DNA from 3 places in the Shewanella sp. OMA3-2 genome. Region 2 is predicted to be linked to each of the others. Evidence: predicted binding sites of a transcription regulator. Region 2 holds the regulator's gene; each other region holds the start of a gene.
The links. Region 2 encodes sigma-54, which starts transcription at its own class of promoters, with help from an activator protein. Its sites were predicted from a motif close to GTTGGCACGNNNNTNGNNT; they were not measured.

Region 1: L0B17_RS10605 (YccF domain-containing protein) is a predicted target of sigma-54. The motif match lies at 4,642-4,660, and genes of this name have one in related genera.
Region 3: L0B17_RS05600 (P-II family nitrogen regulator) is a predicted target of sigma-54. The motif match lies at 1,556-1,574, and genes of this name have one in related genera.

What each region holds. Positions count from the first base shown of each region.
Region 1 covers NZ_CP090974.1:2,385,283-2,391,444, reverse strand. Annotated here, with positions in the region: gene L0B17_RS10630 (chemotaxis protein CheV) at 1-176, opposite strand, end outside; gene L0B17_RS10625 (LON peptidase substrate-binding domain-containing protein) at 536-1,123, shown strand; partial or broken gene L0B17_RS10620 (sigma-70 family RNA polymerase sigma factor) at 1,275-1,924, shown strand; gene L0B17_RS10615 (ChrR family anti-sigma-E factor) at 1,917-2,594, shown strand; gene L0B17_RS10610 (1-aminocyclopropane-1-carboxylate deaminase/D-cysteine desulfhydrase) at 3,525-4,502, opposite strand; gene L0B17_RS10605 (YccF domain-containing protein) at 4,702-5,115, shown strand; gene L0B17_RS10600 (EVE domain-containing protein) at 5,625-6,089, shown strand.
Region 2 covers NZ_CP090974.1:4,040,421-4,046,582, reverse strand. Annotated here, with positions in the region: gene L0B17_RS17870 (ABC transporter substrate-binding protein) at 1-688, opposite strand, end outside; gene L0B17_RS17865 (transposase) at 1,046-1,294, opposite strand; gene L0B17_RS17860 (hypothetical protein) at 1,325-1,474, opposite strand; gene L0B17_RS17855 (hypothetical protein) at 1,541-1,678, shown strand; gene L0B17_RS17850 (HPr family phosphocarrier protein) at 1,739-2,014, opposite strand; partial or broken gene rapZ (RNase adapter RapZ) at 2,048-2,904, opposite strand; gene ptsN (PTS IIA-like nitrogen regulatory protein PtsN) at 2,901-3,344, opposite strand; gene hpf (ribosome hibernation-promoting factor, HPF/YfiA family) at 3,347-3,634, opposite strand; gene L0B17_RS17830 (RNA polymerase factor sigma-54) at 3,661-5,154, opposite strand; gene lptB (LPS export ABC transporter ATP-binding protein) at 5,329-6,060, opposite strand; gene lptA (lipopolysaccharide transport periplasmic protein LptA) at 6,057-6,162, opposite strand, start outside.
Region 3 covers NZ_CP090974.1:1,263,284-1,269,445, forward strand. Annotated here, with positions in the region: gene nrfA (ammonia-forming nitrite reductase cytochrome c552 subunit) at 1-1,303, shown strand, start outside; gene L0B17_RS05600 (P-II family nitrogen regulator) at 1,632-1,970, shown strand; gene L0B17_RS05605 (ammonium transporter) at 1,983-3,233, shown strand; gene L0B17_RS05610 (hypothetical protein) at 3,359-3,682, shown strand; gene L0B17_RS05615 (tetratricopeptide repeat protein) at 3,822-5,045, shown strand; gene L0B17_RS05620 (amino acid ABC transporter) at 5,149-6,015, opposite strand.

The DNA.
Region 1 (6,162 bases), 1.7 Mb from region 2:
ATACTATGATGACTGCCAGGCATAGCACTTAAAACAGGGACTTTGACTACTTCTTTAACTTTAAATACGTTAATCGCGAATAGCTGAGTTGAATTAATTCGAAACAGTAATAACTCCAAGCGGTTTTCGCCCACTAGATTAGTACGTTGGTCAACACTATCGAGCACTTTCTTCATGAAACCTACCACCAGTCTATAAATACAATCAGTGACTAATTCTTCTAGGCACTACACATCATATTTATCATTATAAACAAAAATAACTCAAAAGATGACCCTCTCATCGTTAGATTCAGTATCTGAGCTACTTTTATCTAATATTATGATTGTAGATCATATTTTAAATTATAATTTAACATTGAGATGTAACAAATTCACGGCAAATGCCCTGCTTATTAAAGATGGAATATCAAGCTTTCTAGTCCGTTAAGAGGAGTCATCCCGATCAATTTGAGTTAACCCAGTAAACGAATGTGATCAATTACCCATTAACCTCGTATTAGTTGTCAGTTCACTTTAATCATATAAGGCTGGTTATGATAATTCCAATTTTTCCTTTGCCGATCTGTATTTTACCTCAAGGGTATAGTCAGTTGCGCATTTTTGAAGCTCGCTATAAACGTTTAGTCACTGAGTCGCTCAAAACTGGGGTTGGATTTGGACTGTGCATGCTGAGTGATAATAAAAAGGAAATACTTCCAATAGGAACCTTATGCAAAATAATTGATTTTGAAACACTCGACGATGGTTTATTAGGGATCAGTATCCGTGGGGAAAAAAAGTTTGTCATTAAAGATATTAGCGAAGATCCCGATGGATTAAAGCGGGCTAATGTTGACCTTATCCAGGATTGGCCTAAGTTAGAAATTAGTGGGTTAAATACAACAAGCAAACTGGACAAGCACCAACAATGTCAGAAAGCATTAAGTGACACTCTTAAGGATATACTCAGTGAATACCCTAATCACTTAGCCCTCTATCAGCAAGAAAACTTTCAAGATATATCATGGGTCTGTCAGCGATGGTTGGAAATCATTCCAATAAGCGCTGCAGAAAAGTACCGCTGCATCAACAGTCATGATCATCATATGGCACAAGCATTTCTTGCAAACATAATCAGTTAAAAGCGATTTAAAATATGACAACAAAATTATAACACTATGTTATTTGAACATTATTGTTTATTTAATTTACCTGATTTTAAAGTGATCTAATTTATTTACTCAGCGTATATAAAGTACATAACTGGCCCATAAAAAAACGCGAGTGAAGATAATGGAAAATTTTCAATCACAAAGTGCACAAAATCGTTATGATAAGGCAAGTCTTGTAAAACGAAATGGTGTAATAAATTTGCCAAATACTAAAGAACATGATGCTGAGCAATTAGCCGAGTTAATGTTAAAAGTGGCTAACGTGCGATGTAAAGCTTCCTTCGCCAAATTATTTAGCCACTTCGGTTCTAAAATTAATGCTTTTGGCAATCAACGATTGCATCAGCAGGGTTTAGCAATGGACTTGGTTCAAGAAACAATGACCAGAGTGTGGACTAAAGCGCATTTATATAACCCAGATAAAGCCGCTGTCAGCACCTGGATTTTTACCATTATGCGCAACCAATGTTTCGATATGCTCAGAAAAGTACAGCATAACCGAGAAGATTCATTTGGTGATGACATTTGGCCGCTATTTGAGTCTGATGATGCAGAAAGTAACGACGATGATTTTAAGTTGACCGGAACACTTCTACTTCACGTTAACGAACTCCCCCTTTACAACGTGAAGTTGTACAGGGCATATATATGCAAGAAATGACACAACAAGAATTGGCAGACAAACTCGAAATACCAATAGGTACGGTTAAATCCAGATTACGATTAGGTTTAGAGAAGTTAAAAGGCTTTATGGAGAAACATTATGATTAATTATCATCCTAACCAACAATTATTATTACTCCATATAAAGGGAGAGTTGCCGCTGTCAATGTCTCTAGCGATTTCTGCCCATGCCGAACTTTGTGATATTTGCCATAAATCATTATCTTTGTTAACCAAACAACAAACCATTGCGGTATTTAGCGACAAAAACATCACCACAGGATCGACTGCGGATATCGATATGGCTTTGCTATTAGAAAAAATGATCGATTGTACATTAGATGAACTTGATTCGACGCCATCCGCTCCGGTAGATATGGGAACGATTGAAGTATCTGTAAAAGGTCAATCTTATACTTTACCAAGCGCATTTAGGCATCAAATAAACGCACCATGGCAAGGTATTGGTAAAATTAGTCGCCTACGCCTGAATACTGGTGAGGAAAAAGCCAGAGCTAGCTTATTACATATAGCAGCGAACGGTGAAATACCACAACATACACACAAAGGCTCTGAGTTAACACTGTTATTGGCTGGTGAATTTAGTGATAAATTTAACAGTTATAAACCTGGTGACTTCATGCTACTTGATGAAAATCATGAACACTCACCGCAGACAACCACAGGTTGCTTGTGCTACACCATAGTAGACGCACCACTTTATTTTACTAAAGGATTCAGTAAGCTGTTAAATCCTATTGGTGAGTTGCTTTACTAATTAATTGTGTTGATCTGACTGTTAATGCCGGTTTCAGGTAAATAATTGTCGAAATAGCTGATTAGCAATAAATAAATCGATTTATCTATTGCTAATCAGATTAATTACCTATATTATCGCTGAAGTTTAATTACTTTGTTTATTTGTTTACCTATCGTAAGTCTGCTCAACTTCCTTTGTAAACCACCACAAGCATCTTTGAAACTTATCTGTGTGATACACAACTTGTATTCATTCAGATTTTTATTTTCACTGTAATGGGCTTGTCATAAACCTGTGGTCAACTATCACGGTCAAGTATTTAATGTATTATCTGCACATTAAATAATTGAGTTAATTGTAGAACAATCTTCTCTAATTAATAATTAAGATTTTTGCAATTTTCTCATATAAACACTTGATTTGTGTAATATTGATAAGGTAACTTAACTCAGTAACTTAAATCTTTCGCAACACGAAAAATGTTAAGGAAACTATATTGTTAAAACTTACATCACCTAAGGGTGAACATAATTTATAAGGAGTATGATAATGTCATACCTATTTAACGGACACGAAATTACAGTTAACTTTCCTGTTAATTCTATTTCATCAAACAAGAACTCAATTGCTTTTACTGATTCACAAGGTAAAAACAAAACAACTTTTTCAAAACGCATTGAAGCTGTGAACTTTATGAAATGGCTGATCAGTTCGAATAAGTAATAACTACCCTTACGCTCTGGCGTAAATCATTTGCTCTGTTATTTAATAAACCTGGCTAACGGTATTCTCCTCTCATTTACCGAACGTTTATTAACAACAGAGCAAACTGATAAATCTCTTTCTCTACACACTAAAAATACACCCCACTTTAATTACCTCATGTTCCACAAATACTATCCCCCGATATAACACGTGGATGATACTCAATTATCTGCTTAATAAAGCTTATCTTTTATTCATCAGCTTACGATGATATCTTGACTGCATTGTTGCATTGCCTAATAACCCACCTTGGTGGATGTATAAGATTTGTCTATTCTGACATTGCCCAGCTTCAATATGGCTTTTTAACACGCTTAATCCAATAGGGTCATATAATAAATCAAACTCTATTCCACTAGTGGTAAGCACTTCGTTCCACAGTGCAAATAAAGCTAGATACAATTTGCCAAAATGATACTTAACACCATCATTAAGAATCGTTGGATGCACGCTATCATCAGGATTAAGTGCACTAAACTGCTTTTGTAAATATAGATCTCCGCCAACAGTACTGCAAGTCAGTACCTGAACATCGAGCAACTCTGTTTGGCATTCTTTAAAGTATTGTTGAAGAAAAAGTGCTGTTGTTCCGGTGCCTGATGGAAGAAATACAGATAGTGCCGTTATATTTTGTGCTTTTACCCAACTAATAATTTCTTCACCAAGTAGGTAGATACCGGTATTAGCATAGTCGCACCTGCCTCCCTCTGGAATAAATAGTATCTCTTGCTGAGTATATTGCTTGTAATATTCAGGCTTAAAGATACTGACTGCGTCATCTAAGTGTTTACAACCACTTAATTTAGGTGAGGACCAATCAACTTCAATAATATTGGCACCATTGGCATGCGCTTGAGTATAATTCGATGCAATGGCTGGTGTTATTTGTAATTGTGACTTTAAATACTTACTAATATGGCTGACATAGTAATCTAATTGCCACCCTTTCATTTTTGCCAACACTGATAATGAATATAAAGAATTAGCCTGCGCAGAACCAGAACTGACGATACGAGTAACATTCTTAAAATCATTAATAAGAAAATGATAAAATTTACGGGCTTTATTACCACTAAAATCAGGGTGCAATTTATCATCACGTTTGACAAAAATTGACCGTCCTGCAAAGTTGATTGTATCTGTAGGACTATGACGTAACATGTAAAGCACCATTAAAAGAGATAGTAATTCATTGTAACTAAAGTTGGTTAAAACCGATAACTTTTAGTCTAAATCTGCATTTTTATAGTCAATTATCAATTCACAGAAAAATTAAACCAATATAATCATAATGTTGAATATTGGCACATTATCTGCTAAACAATATTACTTTCATATGTCAGTCGTTAAAGGAACAGGTATGGCTATTTTGAGACTTATTTTTAATATTGCATGGTTTGTTTTAGGTGGGTTTGTAATGGGGCTAGCCTGGTGGCTTGCTGGGTTACTCTGTTTTATTAGTATTATTGGGATTCCTTTTGGTCGGGCTTGTTTTGTCATTGGTGAAATGGCATTTTGGCCCTTCGGTCAACAAAGTGTTAACCGAAAACACTTATCAGGTGTTGAAGACTTAGGAACTGGAACGATGGGAATCGTCGGTAACGTGATTTGGTTGGTCTTTTTTGGGATTTGGTTGGCAATAGGTCATTTAACTCATGCATTAGCTTGTTTTATAACCATTATTGGTATTCCATTTGGTATTCAACATCTTAAGCTTGCATTGTTAAGTTTAACACCTATAGGTCAAACTGTTGTTCCAAACGAGCAATATTAATTGAAACGAGAAGATGCTTACTTAATTTCAATCAGGTAGGCATCCATTAATGCTTAAGGATCAAATTTTAAGAATCCTTGATTAATGATAGTAAGCCACTTTTGCTCCCAATATTAACCATGCGTATTGCGCGATCCCAAGGAACTGCTGTGGCTGATAATTGGTGATTATCTTTGGTAATTACTTATTTAACAATTTGAGCCACAATGCCTTTCTCGGGTAATTCTGCGCCACTAAACGGTGGCCATTCCAATGTGGGTAATTCAAGAGTATCGGACATCACCGCACTTGATAATATCAAGGTAAATAACAAGTTTAACCACCTGTTTTCATCCTATTAGCTAGCATCACCATCATCCCATCTCCAAAACGCATACTTTGAGATAAAGTTAAATAACAAAGTCTTGCTGGTACCTGTCGCAAAAGTTACCATAAAAAATCCTGACATGCTGCACGATTATAACAACTAACTATTTATAGTCGTACAAAATAACAACCTGGTGAACTTAATGAAATATTGGTTAATGAAGTCTGAACCTGATGAGTTCAGTATTGATGATCTGCAAAGGTGCACTGAACAAAAAACTGCTTGGCAAGGCATTAGAAATTATCAAGCAAGGAATTTTCTTCGAGATCAAGTTAGCATCAATGATTTAGTACTCTTTTATCATTCAAGCTGTAAAGTGCCAGCGATTGTAGGGCTTGCTAAAGTAAGTCAACCTGCTCAGGCTGATAGCAGTGCTTTTGAGCCATCATCGCCTTACTTTGATTTAAAATCTGATCCAAACGCACCTCGTTGGGTAGAAGTTGAATTAACTTTTATTGCGAAATTTGTTAATCAAATTAGCCTTAAACAACTTAAAGCTGATGTTAACTTAGCAGACATGATGTTAGTAACCAAAGGCGCTAGATTGAGCGTACAGCCGGTAAAAGAATCAGAATTCAACTATATTCTGTCACTTTGCGAACATTAGCAGTATACATTTAATTATCTTGCAATAACCTAGAATACTTATATGAAAAATCGACGTAACTTTAATAACTTCC
Region 2 (6,162 bases):
TTTTAAGACTGACTTGATTTTCTTTTAACCCAAGCAGATTAAATGACAGATCATAAAGTCCTTTAGTGCTCATAACCTGGTTAGCACTGTTAGTCTTTTGTAATATTTGATACCCAAATGGCTCCCAAGCTGAAATGGCATCTACTTCACCGCTTTCTAGCGCGGGTATCAGTTCTTTAGGTGATAAATAAACCCTTTCTATTGGTAAGTCTTGCTGGTGATGAAGCATCAGCAAGCTATCAAAAAAGAATTCACTCGCGCTCCCTTTTATTATGCCTACTTTTGTATTTTTCAGATTCGCTAGGTTATGGTACTTCTTCGCCGATAAGCTGATTAATTTAACGTCATTATCTGACTCAACAAAACTGGCCAAAATAGAAAAATCACTCCGATAGAAGCTATTAAACATCACTACTGTTTCTGATGAGGTGGCAAAATCTACCTGTTGAGCGATAAGTGCTTCAAAACATTTTACTCCCCCTTCATGTTTGATTAATTCAACATGTAAACCATGCTGCTTAAAAAAACCCTTTTCTTGTGCAACAAATAAAGGTGTTGATAAAGGCGTGTTTGATACTGCTATTTTGATGACACTAGCGGTATTTTTTTGTGAATTAACCGTTGAATTTGGCTGGCAGGCCAATAATAGTGCCACAAGCATTATAAATACTGGGAGTTGAAAGTTCATACGTAATTGATTTTAGTTAATAATGGTAAGTGTAGTTGCTAAGATGTATGTGCGCTAAATTGTTTAACAAAAAACTGACAATCTTAATAAGAGTTAGCAGAAAGTAGTAGTTTAAGTTCAGATTTGACTCATGTTTATTGCTTTAGTACGGGTGTTAACCGTAGCAATACAATTCATTATTGAGGGAGACTAAATGGTGTTTAGCCTAGGCATTGGAGTAGATAAAGTGGCAAGGGGGTAAGTGCGTCACTTTTAGGCTTCTAGCGCCATATTATTATGTGTGGTTGTTGTTTGCATTGATATATCCCATTACTGGGGAATAATTGAATATATCCAAACACCCTTGCCGAAACTGGTTTATGCAATCATTTGCAATTGTTTATTCAAGTTTTGTATTTGCCGTTGTAAAGACGCTATTTGTTCTGTGAGTAAATCTTTTTTAATCTCAACAGGTTCAGTGGTTAGTTTTACCCATTGGTAAACCACTCGAGATGACACGCCATATTCTTTGGCGACTACTGATAACAAGCGATTATGATGAGTGATCTGGTTTATCACTTCACTGATCAGTGTGTCAGGATAACGGTTGCTTAGATATTTTTTCATAGTCAAAGTCCACTTGGTTAATCTAGATATTTATCTTTGTTCCACTTCCCACTGACTAAAACCAACATTGGTAAAGAATGTATAGTGCTGCTGAACCTTAGTAAAAATTGCGCTAACTAATTTAAGAGTATGTTCAAAAATAATATTAATCGTATTTAAGGTTAATTGTGTATTTCGCATAATTTTCTCTCCGACAAGTTTCGTTAGCATTAAATTAAATACCACTTTATGAGTGTAGGTTTCTATATGAAAAGAACATACCAACTATTTTATATTTTAATTTTTGTTTATTTTCAGGCGGTTATGTTTTTTGTTTGTATGGTGATTGTAGGGGGGATGCAAGATATTGGTGCAATTGCACTAATTGTGGGAGGCAAGTTTTAAACAAAGTTTATATTAATTTATGTTGAAAATTGGACTCAATGACAAGAAAAGAAATTTGGATCAACAGCCTTCTTCAAATTTGTCATTAATTAAATTGCATATAGCATCAAGTGCAGATTGTGCATCTGGGCCTTCTGCTGTGATATCTATAGTTTTACCTATGCCACTTTCCAACATTAATAAGCCTAATACACTGGCTGCACAGGCCCTTTTTTCACCTTGGATTAAGGTAACATTGGCATTAAATGCATTAGCAAGAATGGCCAGTTTGGTGGCTGCTCGAGCGTGTAATCCAAGCTTGTTTGATATGATGACTTGACGCTGTAAAATACTCATTTAATTAAGCTCCGACAAGTAACACAATCGCCATTATTTATGCTTATTTGTAAGCTCTCTATGCCTTGCTTGAACAACATGCTTTTTACTATTTGAAAATCGTTTAGCAAGTTGATCTGCTATATAAACTGAGCGATGCTGACCACCGGTGCAGCCAATAGCTATGGTTAAGTAGCTACGGTTGTTGCGCTCTAAGTGAGGCATCCATGTTTCAAATAGGTTTTCTATTTGCCAAATGAACTTGTTTACCAAAGGTTGCTGCCCAAGAAATTCTTGCACTGGCTTATCTAATCCAGTAAAGGGACGTAATTCTATTTCCCAATGTGGGTTAGGTAAAAAACGTACGTCGAACATAAAGTCGGCTTCAGCGGGCATACCATATTTAAAACCAAATGATTCAAAGTTGATGACCAGCTCTTTATCAACACTGCCCATTAGAATTTCGCGTACTTGATCACTCAGTTGATAAATATTCAACTTTGAGGTGTCGATAAAATGATCTACATATTCAGAAATAGGCGCGAGTAATTCACCTTCAAATTGAATAGCATCCTGTAAGGACATATTCTTTTTCGATAAAGGGTGCAGTCTTCGGGTTTCACTGTATCGTTTTAACAGGGCTTCATCACTTGCTTGTAAAAAAAGCTAATAATTTCAGTATCGTTAGATAACCACGCAAGCTGCTGCTTTAATACTTTACCTTGCTCTTCTATATTTCTAACATCAACACTAATCGCCACCAGTTCATTGGTGTTTCTAAGCTGCTCTAAGAGCCGTCCAATCAAAGGTAATGGTAAGTTATCAACACAATAGTAGCCTAGGTCTTCTAGTACTCTTAGTGCGACAGATTTACCCGAGCCTGAACGACCGGATACAATAACTAATTTCATGTTGTGATGACCTGGTAAAGTTCGGTTGCGTTACTCGCTTTACGTAACTGTTTAAGGATATGTTTATCTGACAATTTTTCTGCCATTAAGGATAAAGTACTCAGATGCTGTTGGCATTGATCAGCGGGTACTAAAAGTGCAAATAAGAGATCCACAGGTTGTTTGTCTATAGCATCAAATGAAATAGCCTCTTCGCACTTTACAAAAACGGCGATAGGGCGCTCGATGGTCGTGAGTCGTCCATGCGGAATTGCAATGCCAGAGCCGATTCCTGTGCTACCCATTTTTTCTCTAGCCACTAGGCTTTCAAAAATCTCTTGTGAGGAGAGGGATGGGTACTGGGCAGCGACTAAATCGCTGATAAGTTCCAGTACCTTTTTCTTACTGCCCGGTGTGGCACAGGAGGTGCATTCCGGCTGCAGGATGGTACTAAGTTCCATCATTAATGTTTAGTTAATTTCTCTTTATGTTTAATGACCTGACGATCGAGCTTGTCAATCAGGGCGTCTATGGCGTGATACATGTCAGCATGTTCAGCAGTGGCAAATACTTCAGTGCCATTTAGGCTGACTTTTGCTTCAGCTTTCTGTAACTGCTTTTCGACATTCAATACTACTTGGACATTATTGATCTGATCGAAATGTCGTTCAAGTTTTGTAAACTTATTTGTAACATATTCTCTCAGTGATTCAGTAATTTCAATATGGTGACCCGCTAAGGTGATGTGCATATTTATCCTCCAATTGCCTAGGTAGATTATAAGCTCTTACGTTGGTTTGAGGGAGGGATCATCATCGCTTCGCGATATTTTGCGATAGTGCGACGTGCAACATTAATCCCTTGTTCAGCCAGAAGATCAGCCATTTTACTGTCACTTAATGGCTTTTTCTGGTTTTCAGCTGCAACCAGCTTTTTAATAAAGGCTCTAATTGCTGTCGATGAGCACTCTCCGCCATCGTCGGTGCTTACATGGCTAGAAAAAAAATACTTAAGTTCGAATAGTCCGCGTGGTGTATGCATATACTTTTGTGTGGTGACACGCGAGATAGTTGATTCATGCATTTCGACAGCTTCAGCTATGTCATTCAACACCATAGGTTTCATGGCTTCTGCGCCGTATTCAAAAAAACCTTGCTGAAATTGCACAATACAATTTGATACTTTAAGCAAGGTATCGCTACGGCTTTCTAAGCTTTTGATGAACCATTTGGCTTCTTGTAAGTGGCCTCGAATAAATTGAGTGTCTGTTGAGCTTTTGCTGCTTTTTGCCATGGCAGCATATTGTTGATTGATGCCTATTTTTGGCATGTTGTCAGGGTTCAACTCAACTACCCAACGGCCATTCTTTTTGGTTACTGACACATCTGGGATAACATATTCATCATCTGGTGGAGTGATCATGGTGCCAGGACGTGGATTTAAAGATTGTATTAATTCAATTGCTTCGCGCAGCTCATCTTCTTTTAGCTTTGTTTTACGCATTAAGGTGCGAAAATCACGCCCAGCAATCAAATCTAAATAATCTTTGATTAACATTCTGGCATTATCAATATGTGGTGTGTTTGGTGCAAACTGAACAAGTTGAATCAACAAGCATTCACTTAAGCTGCGTGAGGCAACACCAAGTGGATCAAAATGTTGTATGCGCTTTAGCACAGCTTCTACTTCGTCTAGTTCGACAGAGTCATCGCCCATGGCCTCTAAAATGTCTTCGGTACTTTGGGTGAGATAGCCAGTGTCATCAATAGCATCAATAATCGCAGTTGCGATAGCTAAGTCTGTTTCAGAAAAGGGAGTCAGATTTTTTTGCCATTCTAGATGTTCATACAAGCCTTCAGATGTTTCACCCTGGAAAGGCATGTCATCATTTGGCATGCTGCCTGACCCCGAACCTGGGCTTGCCATTGGGGAGGCGCTGTACACTTCATCCCAAGTGGTATCCATTGGCAGATCGTCAGACATTTGCTCTTTAGTCATTGACTCTGCGGTATCGATATTTGAAGTGTCTTTTTCGACAACAGGGACACTGACTTCGTTGAAGTCAGTGTCTGACAGGTCTTTTGAGTTTTCATTTTTATCGCTAAGTACTGAAAATTCATCTTCCATTTCAAGCAAAGGGTTGGAATCTAATGCTTGTTGAATTTCTTGCTGTAACTCCAAAGACGATAACTGCAACAAACGAATCGCTTGTTGCAGTTGTGGGGTCATAGTGAGGTGCTGACCCATTTTAAGTTGGAGTGAAGCTTTCATTACTGCTGATCCCTAGAATAATTCGGCGTCTCACTGGTTAAAGTGAGTGAGAGTCGCAAATTTTTTAACAAATGCTCTGACTTTAGTTACATATGAGCGATTAACTCTATCATCAGATAGCTCAGCCACCAGAATACAATGTTAAGCAAGTGTTTCAGAGCCTCTTTAGATTCACTATAGCTTGAATTGTTCCCCTAAGTATACAGCCCGAACTTGTTGATTGTTTAGTACTTCAGTAGGAGTTCCTTCGGCAATTAAATTACCCTGACTAACGATATATGCACGCTCGCACACATCAAGTGTTTCACGGACGTTATGGTCGGTAATTAATACCCCTAGACCACGGTGTTTGAGTTGCAGAATAATTTTTTTAATATCAATCACTGAAATAGGGTCAACACCAGCAAAGGGCTCATCTAATAGTATAAATTTAGGGTTGGCTGCTAAAGCGCGGGCAATTTCTACCCGTCGTCTTTCGCCGCCAGATAGTGACATACCTAAACTATCGCGAATATGGGTGATATGAAATTCTTCTAAAAGATGTTCAAGTTCCTGGATCCGCTCGTCTGGAGTCATCGATTTACGGGTTTGCAAGACAGCCATAATATTATCGTGCACGGTGAGTTTTCTAAAAATACTGGCTTCTTGGGGTAAGTAGCCAATACCTTTTCGCGCCCGTAAATGCATTGGATCAGCGGTTAAGTCATCGTCATCGATTAAAATGCGGCCATGGTCACTTTTGACTAAGCCAACAACCATATAAAACGTCGTGGTTTTACCTGCGCCATTGGGACCTAGTAGCCCAACAATCTGGCCAGTTTTTACGGTTAAACTGACACTTTTAACCACTTGACGATTTTTATAGCTTTTAGCTAAATTCTCAGCTGTTAAGGTAATTTGGGTCATTGGTTACCTTGCTTTTTTAACGGAATTTCAGGTAGTTTTTGTGCGGGTGATGCATCATTTTGGAAGTTTTCCGGCTGAATAATGGTAATCACACGATCTTCA
Region 3 (6,162 bases), 1.3 Mb from region 2:
TGAAGTATATAAAGATAAGTATTCGGCTCAGTATGAATCTTGGCATGATACCAGTGAAAGTGAAGAAATTGTTGATATGCTGGAAGAGGTACCTAGCTTAGTGGTTTTATGGGCGGGTTACGGCTTTGCAAAAGATTATAATGCACCACGTGGTCACCATTATGCCGTTACCGATGTGACTAATACATTACGTACCGGTGCGCCTAAGAATGCTGAAGATGGCCCAATGCCTATGGCATGTTGGAGCTGTAAAAGTCCTGATGTTCCTCGTGTAATTGAAGAACAGGGCGAGGATGGCTATTTTGCAGGAAAATGGGCTAAAGGTGGAGCTGAAATTGTTAATACAATTGGTTGTGGTGACTGTCATGAAAAAGGTTCCCCTAAATTACGCATCTCTCGGCCATATGTCGATCGTGCATTAGGTGCTATTGGTACACCTTTTGATAAAGCATCTCGTAAAGACAAGCAATCAATGGTTTGTGCGCAGTGCCATGTTGAATATTACTTCGAGAAAACAGCTGATAAATCAGGTTTTGTGAAGTTCCCGTGGGATATGGGAACCACAGTTGAGCAAATGGAAGTTTACTATGACAACATGGCGTTCTCTGATTGGACTCATGCGTTATCTAAAACCCCAATGCTTAAAGCGCAGCACCCAGGTTATGAAACATGGAAAGCAGGTATACACGGTAAAAACAACGTTACCTGTACTGACTGTCATATGCCTAAAGTGGCTAAAGCAAACGGTAAAGGTAAATTTACCGATCATAAAGTGGGTAACCCATTTGATCGTTTTGACGAAACCTGCGCTACTTGTCATAGCCAAAGCAAAGAGTTTATGGTTGATTTAACCAATGAGCGTAAGCAAAAAGTTGGCGAGCTTAAAGCCAGTGCTGAAGCGCAATTAGTCAAAGCTCACTTCGAAGCAAAAGCGGCTTGGGATGCGGGGGCAACTGAGGCAGAAATGAAGCCTATCCTTACTGATATCCGTCATTCACAGTGGCGTTGGGATTTTGCAACTGCATCACATGGCGTTGCAGCTCACGCAGCAGATGAAGCATTACGTATTTTAGGCACCGCGGTTGATAAAGCGGCTAATGCACGTATTAAGCTTGCTCATCTATTAGCGGCTAAAGGTGTTAAGCAACCTATTGTTTACCCTGACACCTCGACTAAAGCAAAAGCGCAAGCTGCATTAGGCATGGACATGAAAACAATGAATGCAGAAAAAGAAGCATTTAAGAAAAATCTAGTGCCTAAATGGCAACAAGAAGCCAAAAAGCGCGAAGCAACTTATAAGTAAGTTGTTAAGCCGACTCAATCGGTTATGTGAATAGCAGTATTAAGTAACCAAACGCTTTTTTAAAGCCCTCGAAAGAGGGCTTTTTTTATACCATTTATCACGTCGCAGGCTCTAAGACACTTCTGAACTCACCATGGTATTGCTGCACCAATATCAAGCGGCATAGTTTTATTGCGCACTAATATGGTGCTTACTCGTGCTATTTTTATCGAGAAATTAAATCTATTTTCTTTTAAAACATAGGTTTAAAAAACTGGCCTGATGATTGAATCTGTTAAACCAACAAATATATAACAAATTCATATTTTATTAATTTTTGGAGGTCGGGATGAAACTCGTCAGCGCAATCATCAAACCATTTAAATTGGATGATGTCCGTGAAGCTATCGCTGGAATGGGCATTGAGGGTATGACAGTCACTGAGGTGAAAGGTTTTGGTCGTCAAAAAGGTCACACTGAGCTTTATCGCGGTGCTGAATATCAAGTGGATTTTTTACCTAAAGTAAAATTAGAGATCGCCACTAAAGAAGAAAACTTAGATATGTTAATTGAAGCTATTACCACTGCGGCGCATACCGGCAAGATTGGTGACGGTAAAATCTTTGTAACTAATTTAGAACAAGCCGTGCGTATTCGTACCGGTGAAGTTGATAACGAAGCATTATAAGGGGTAATGATAATGGAAGAATTAGCAAAATTAGGACTAACGGTTAGCGAGTTACGCTTTGCATTAGATACCTTCTATTTTTTGATCTCTGGTGCACTAGTGATGTGGATGGCTGCGGGGTTTGCCATGTTAGAAGCTGGTTTAGTACGTTCAAAAAATACCACTGAAATTCTAACTAAAAACGTATGCTTGTATGCAATTGCGTGCGTAACTTACTTGCTTGTTGGCTACAACATCATGTATGTCGACAATGCTGAAGGCGGTATTATCCCTTCATTTGGCGCATTAATTGGCTCACAAGCTGCTGATGCTGATCACGCCCTAGAATCTGACTTTTTCTTCCAAGTGGTGTTTGTTGCTACCGCAATGTCGATTGTATCGGGAGCAGTCGCAGAACGCATGAGATTATGGGCTTTCTTGGCATTTTCAGTGTTTATGACGACGATTATTTATCCGATAGAGGGCTATTGGACTTGGGGTGGTGGATTTTTATCAGAAGCGGGTTTTGTTGATTTTGCGGGCAGTGGCATAGTGCACATGGCTGGGGCGGCAGCGGCTATTTCGGGAGTATTGTTACTCGGTGCTCGTAAAGGTAAATATGGTGCTAACGGCCAGGTTAATCCGATCCCTGGCTCTAACTTACCTATGGCGACCTTAGGCATGTTCATTCTGTGGATGGGCTGGTTTGGCTTTAACGGTGGCTCACAATTATTAGTGTCTGATGCTGAAAATGCGTCAGCCGTGGCTAAGGTTTTTGTCAACACTAATTCTGCCGCCGCATTCGGTGCTATAGCAGCCTTGATTGTGTGTAAAGTGGTTTGGGGTAAAGCAGACTTAACCATGATATTAAACGGTGCTTTAGCAGGCCTTGTAGCGATTACGGCCGACCCATTATCACCTTCGCTAGTGATGGCAGGCGTGATTGGTTTAGTCGCTGGTGGTATTGTTATCTTCTCTATCATTGGTTTTGATCGCATCAAAATTGACGATCCCGTTGGTGCTATTTCGGTGCACGGAGTGGCAGGTTTCTTAGGCCTTATGTTAGTACCATTATCGAATGCTGATGCTAATTTTGGTTCGCAATTATTCGGCGCTGTGGTTATCTTTGGTTGGGTATTTTCTGCTTCACTTGTTGTTTGGTATGCGCTAAAAATTACTATGGGCATTCGTGTCACTGAAGAAGAAGAGTATGTCGGTATGGATGCATCTGACTGTGGTATTGATGCTTATCCTGAGTTTGTTAGTGTAAAAACGGGCAGCTAATTGTGTAAAGTATCGCAATATTTAAACAGAGTCCTTTAGGGCTCTGTTTTTTTATGTGCTAAATTTATGGCTTACTACATAATTTGATATAGCTACATAATTTGAGGCTGCTTATGAATACTTTGATGAAATTTGTTGTGGTCATTGCGATTAACTTACTAATGAGTTTTTCAATTTGTGCAGGGCAAGTTGTGGTGCGTAAGTCATCAGACTCATTTGATGCATTTGCGGTTCGCGATCAAGTCATCAAAGAGTATGAATGGCAAGAAGCGCTAAGAATGCAGCAACAGATTGAAATTTTACAATCATTGCCAGTAGGATGTGTCCCGCTCGCATTACCTTTCCGCTACTTTAGTTGTGCTGGTTTAGCCTATCGCCCTTATGAGTATCAAAATAAACAGTTATTTATTCAAATTGATCCGCCTAAGCATCCCGCGCAGCCTAAATAGGCTTAATACTGTGGATAAATGTGGCAAGATATTTCATTAATCTGGTTGGCGATTAGGGTTTATTCATCGCTTTTTTGGCTGAAAAGGGTTTATTTGACTAAGCTTATCTTATTCGTATCTCGATTAAGAGGGTGAGGTTATGTGGGTAATTACCTTTCAACAATACGGGGTTTGTAATAAAGGCTTTAATCAATTAACGCAAGCCATGCTGCCTTTATTAATAATGCTTACGCTGTTTTTATCACTGCTTGGCTGTCAGTCTAGATCTGCTGTCGTACAGTCTATGGATGTTGAATCACTATTCCATGATGAGTTATTTATCGCAACTGAGATCATCTCACCTGAGCAGATTTATAGCTTACCATCGTCTTATATCGCTCAAATCAAGCAAGCTTACTCAAGAGACAATACCACTCAACATCGAAAAATGCCCATTCACTCTTGGCTAGCCCAATATATTGGCGCACAAAATGGTGGCTTTGAATACCGAGATCATTACACTCGCCCCGCCAGTGAAACGGCCATTAGTCGGCAAGGTAACTGTATGTCGCTGGTGGTATTATCTGCCGCATTAGCGGATATTTTTAGTATACCTGTAGAATTTCAAGACATTGATGTTGAGCCCGTTTGGGATAAACGAGGCGGATTTTATCTGGTGAATGGCCATGTCAATTTATTCTTGGTCGCTGCAACGGATGCTAATACTGTTTCTTTTCGTGACAACAAAATATTAATCGATTTTCTACCCGAAAGGGCAGTGCGCGGTTTTAGTCAAAAGCGGGTCAATAAGCAAACCTTGACCGCAATGTATTACAACAATATTGCCGCCGAAGCATTGGTGGAGCAGCAGTATGACTTAGCTTATGCCTTGATTAAACAAGCAATTCGAATGGACCCGAGCTTCATAGCCAGTATTAATACACTTGCAGTGATATATCGACATAAGGGGGACGATGAAAAGGCTGAACAAGCCTATCGAACAGCGTTATTGCTTGATAAAGAAGATGTGACAACTTTATTTAATTTAGCCTTAATTCTGGGTGAGCAAGACAGGCTAGATGAGTGGGCGGCAGTACATAAAATACTAGAATTACATAGAATCAATAACCCATTTTATTATTATGATATGGCGCAGCAAGCCTACTTCGAACAGCATTACCAAGAAGCACTAGTCTGGTATAAAAGGGCACTTGAAAAAGCGGATTATCGACATGAATTCTATTTCGGTTTATCAAGGACTTACTGGGCAACGGGGGAGCGCCGTTTAGCGCAGAAAAATATGCAAAAAGCATTAGCATTAACGGGGGATGTTGATGATAAGCGCCGATATCAAATTAAGCTGCAGGCAATGAAAAATTGGTGATTCTAGTGGCTTAGTGCACAATAAATTAGCTTAAGCTCAGCAGAGTCAATTCTGTTTAGCCGGCCCCTTCGCTACAAAAACAACTTTGAAAGATCAACAGGCCTTAGTGTTGGTTATATTGAGTGTTATATTTACCTTGCTCTGCATCAAGTAATATTTGCTGATACAGATTACTTTGTTTTAGTTGAGATATAGCTTCATCAACTAAAATGGCGGTTTGTTGATCATGGCAAGCAATATAGCGCGGCGATTGATTGAATAAGATCATTTGGGTGACTTCAAAGGGATCTTTAATTCTGTGTTGAAGTTTATGGCGGTAGTGATCAAAAATACGCTGCTCCAAAATAATCATTTGTGTATGTTCACTAAATAGCATTAGCACCTGACTTTTTTGGCTCGCAATTTCAGTATAATCTTGATGCTGTGTCGATGCAGCGATAAATTCATCGCCTAAATATTGACTGGCGTTTTGAAAAGCAATTAAAGAATACTTTTTAAGATCGTTGACCGTATCGATTTTGAGTTTGTTTTTGGTTAAATAAAATAGGCTATTTTGATATTCAATTAAACTTTGAGTCAGAAATAGGCCATCGTCAGTAGAAGGGGCGTTAATAATGCAATCCACTTCTTTGGTTTTTACCAATCTTAATGCTCGTAAATTAGTCGCATAAGTGATGCTGCCTAATTCTAGGTGATTCATCTGTAACGCGCTGATGAGCAAATTATACTGTAAACCGCCTTTCTTCTCGATAAAGAAGTAAGGTTCTATGCTGTTACTGGTAGTAAAAGTGATTGGTTTATTGATTGATGCAGGGTCAGTCAGGCCAATGCCAGTAAAGTCTTCACCAGTATAGGTTAGTTCTGTCGATGAAAAAACGGGGGGAATTAGCATAAAGCTACATAAACACATAAAAGACCAGTAATGACTCAGTTTAGTATGTTGTTTAATTGTTTGACTTTGTAATCTCAAATTATTTCACCTTTAAAACTGCAACATTACCAATAGAGCTTATTGGATAACCATTATTCAGATGTGACTAAAGTATAACAAGCTCGGAATAATCTTGCTGAAGATATTTTGATGGTGTGATTTTATGATTAAGAAAAGTATTTATAA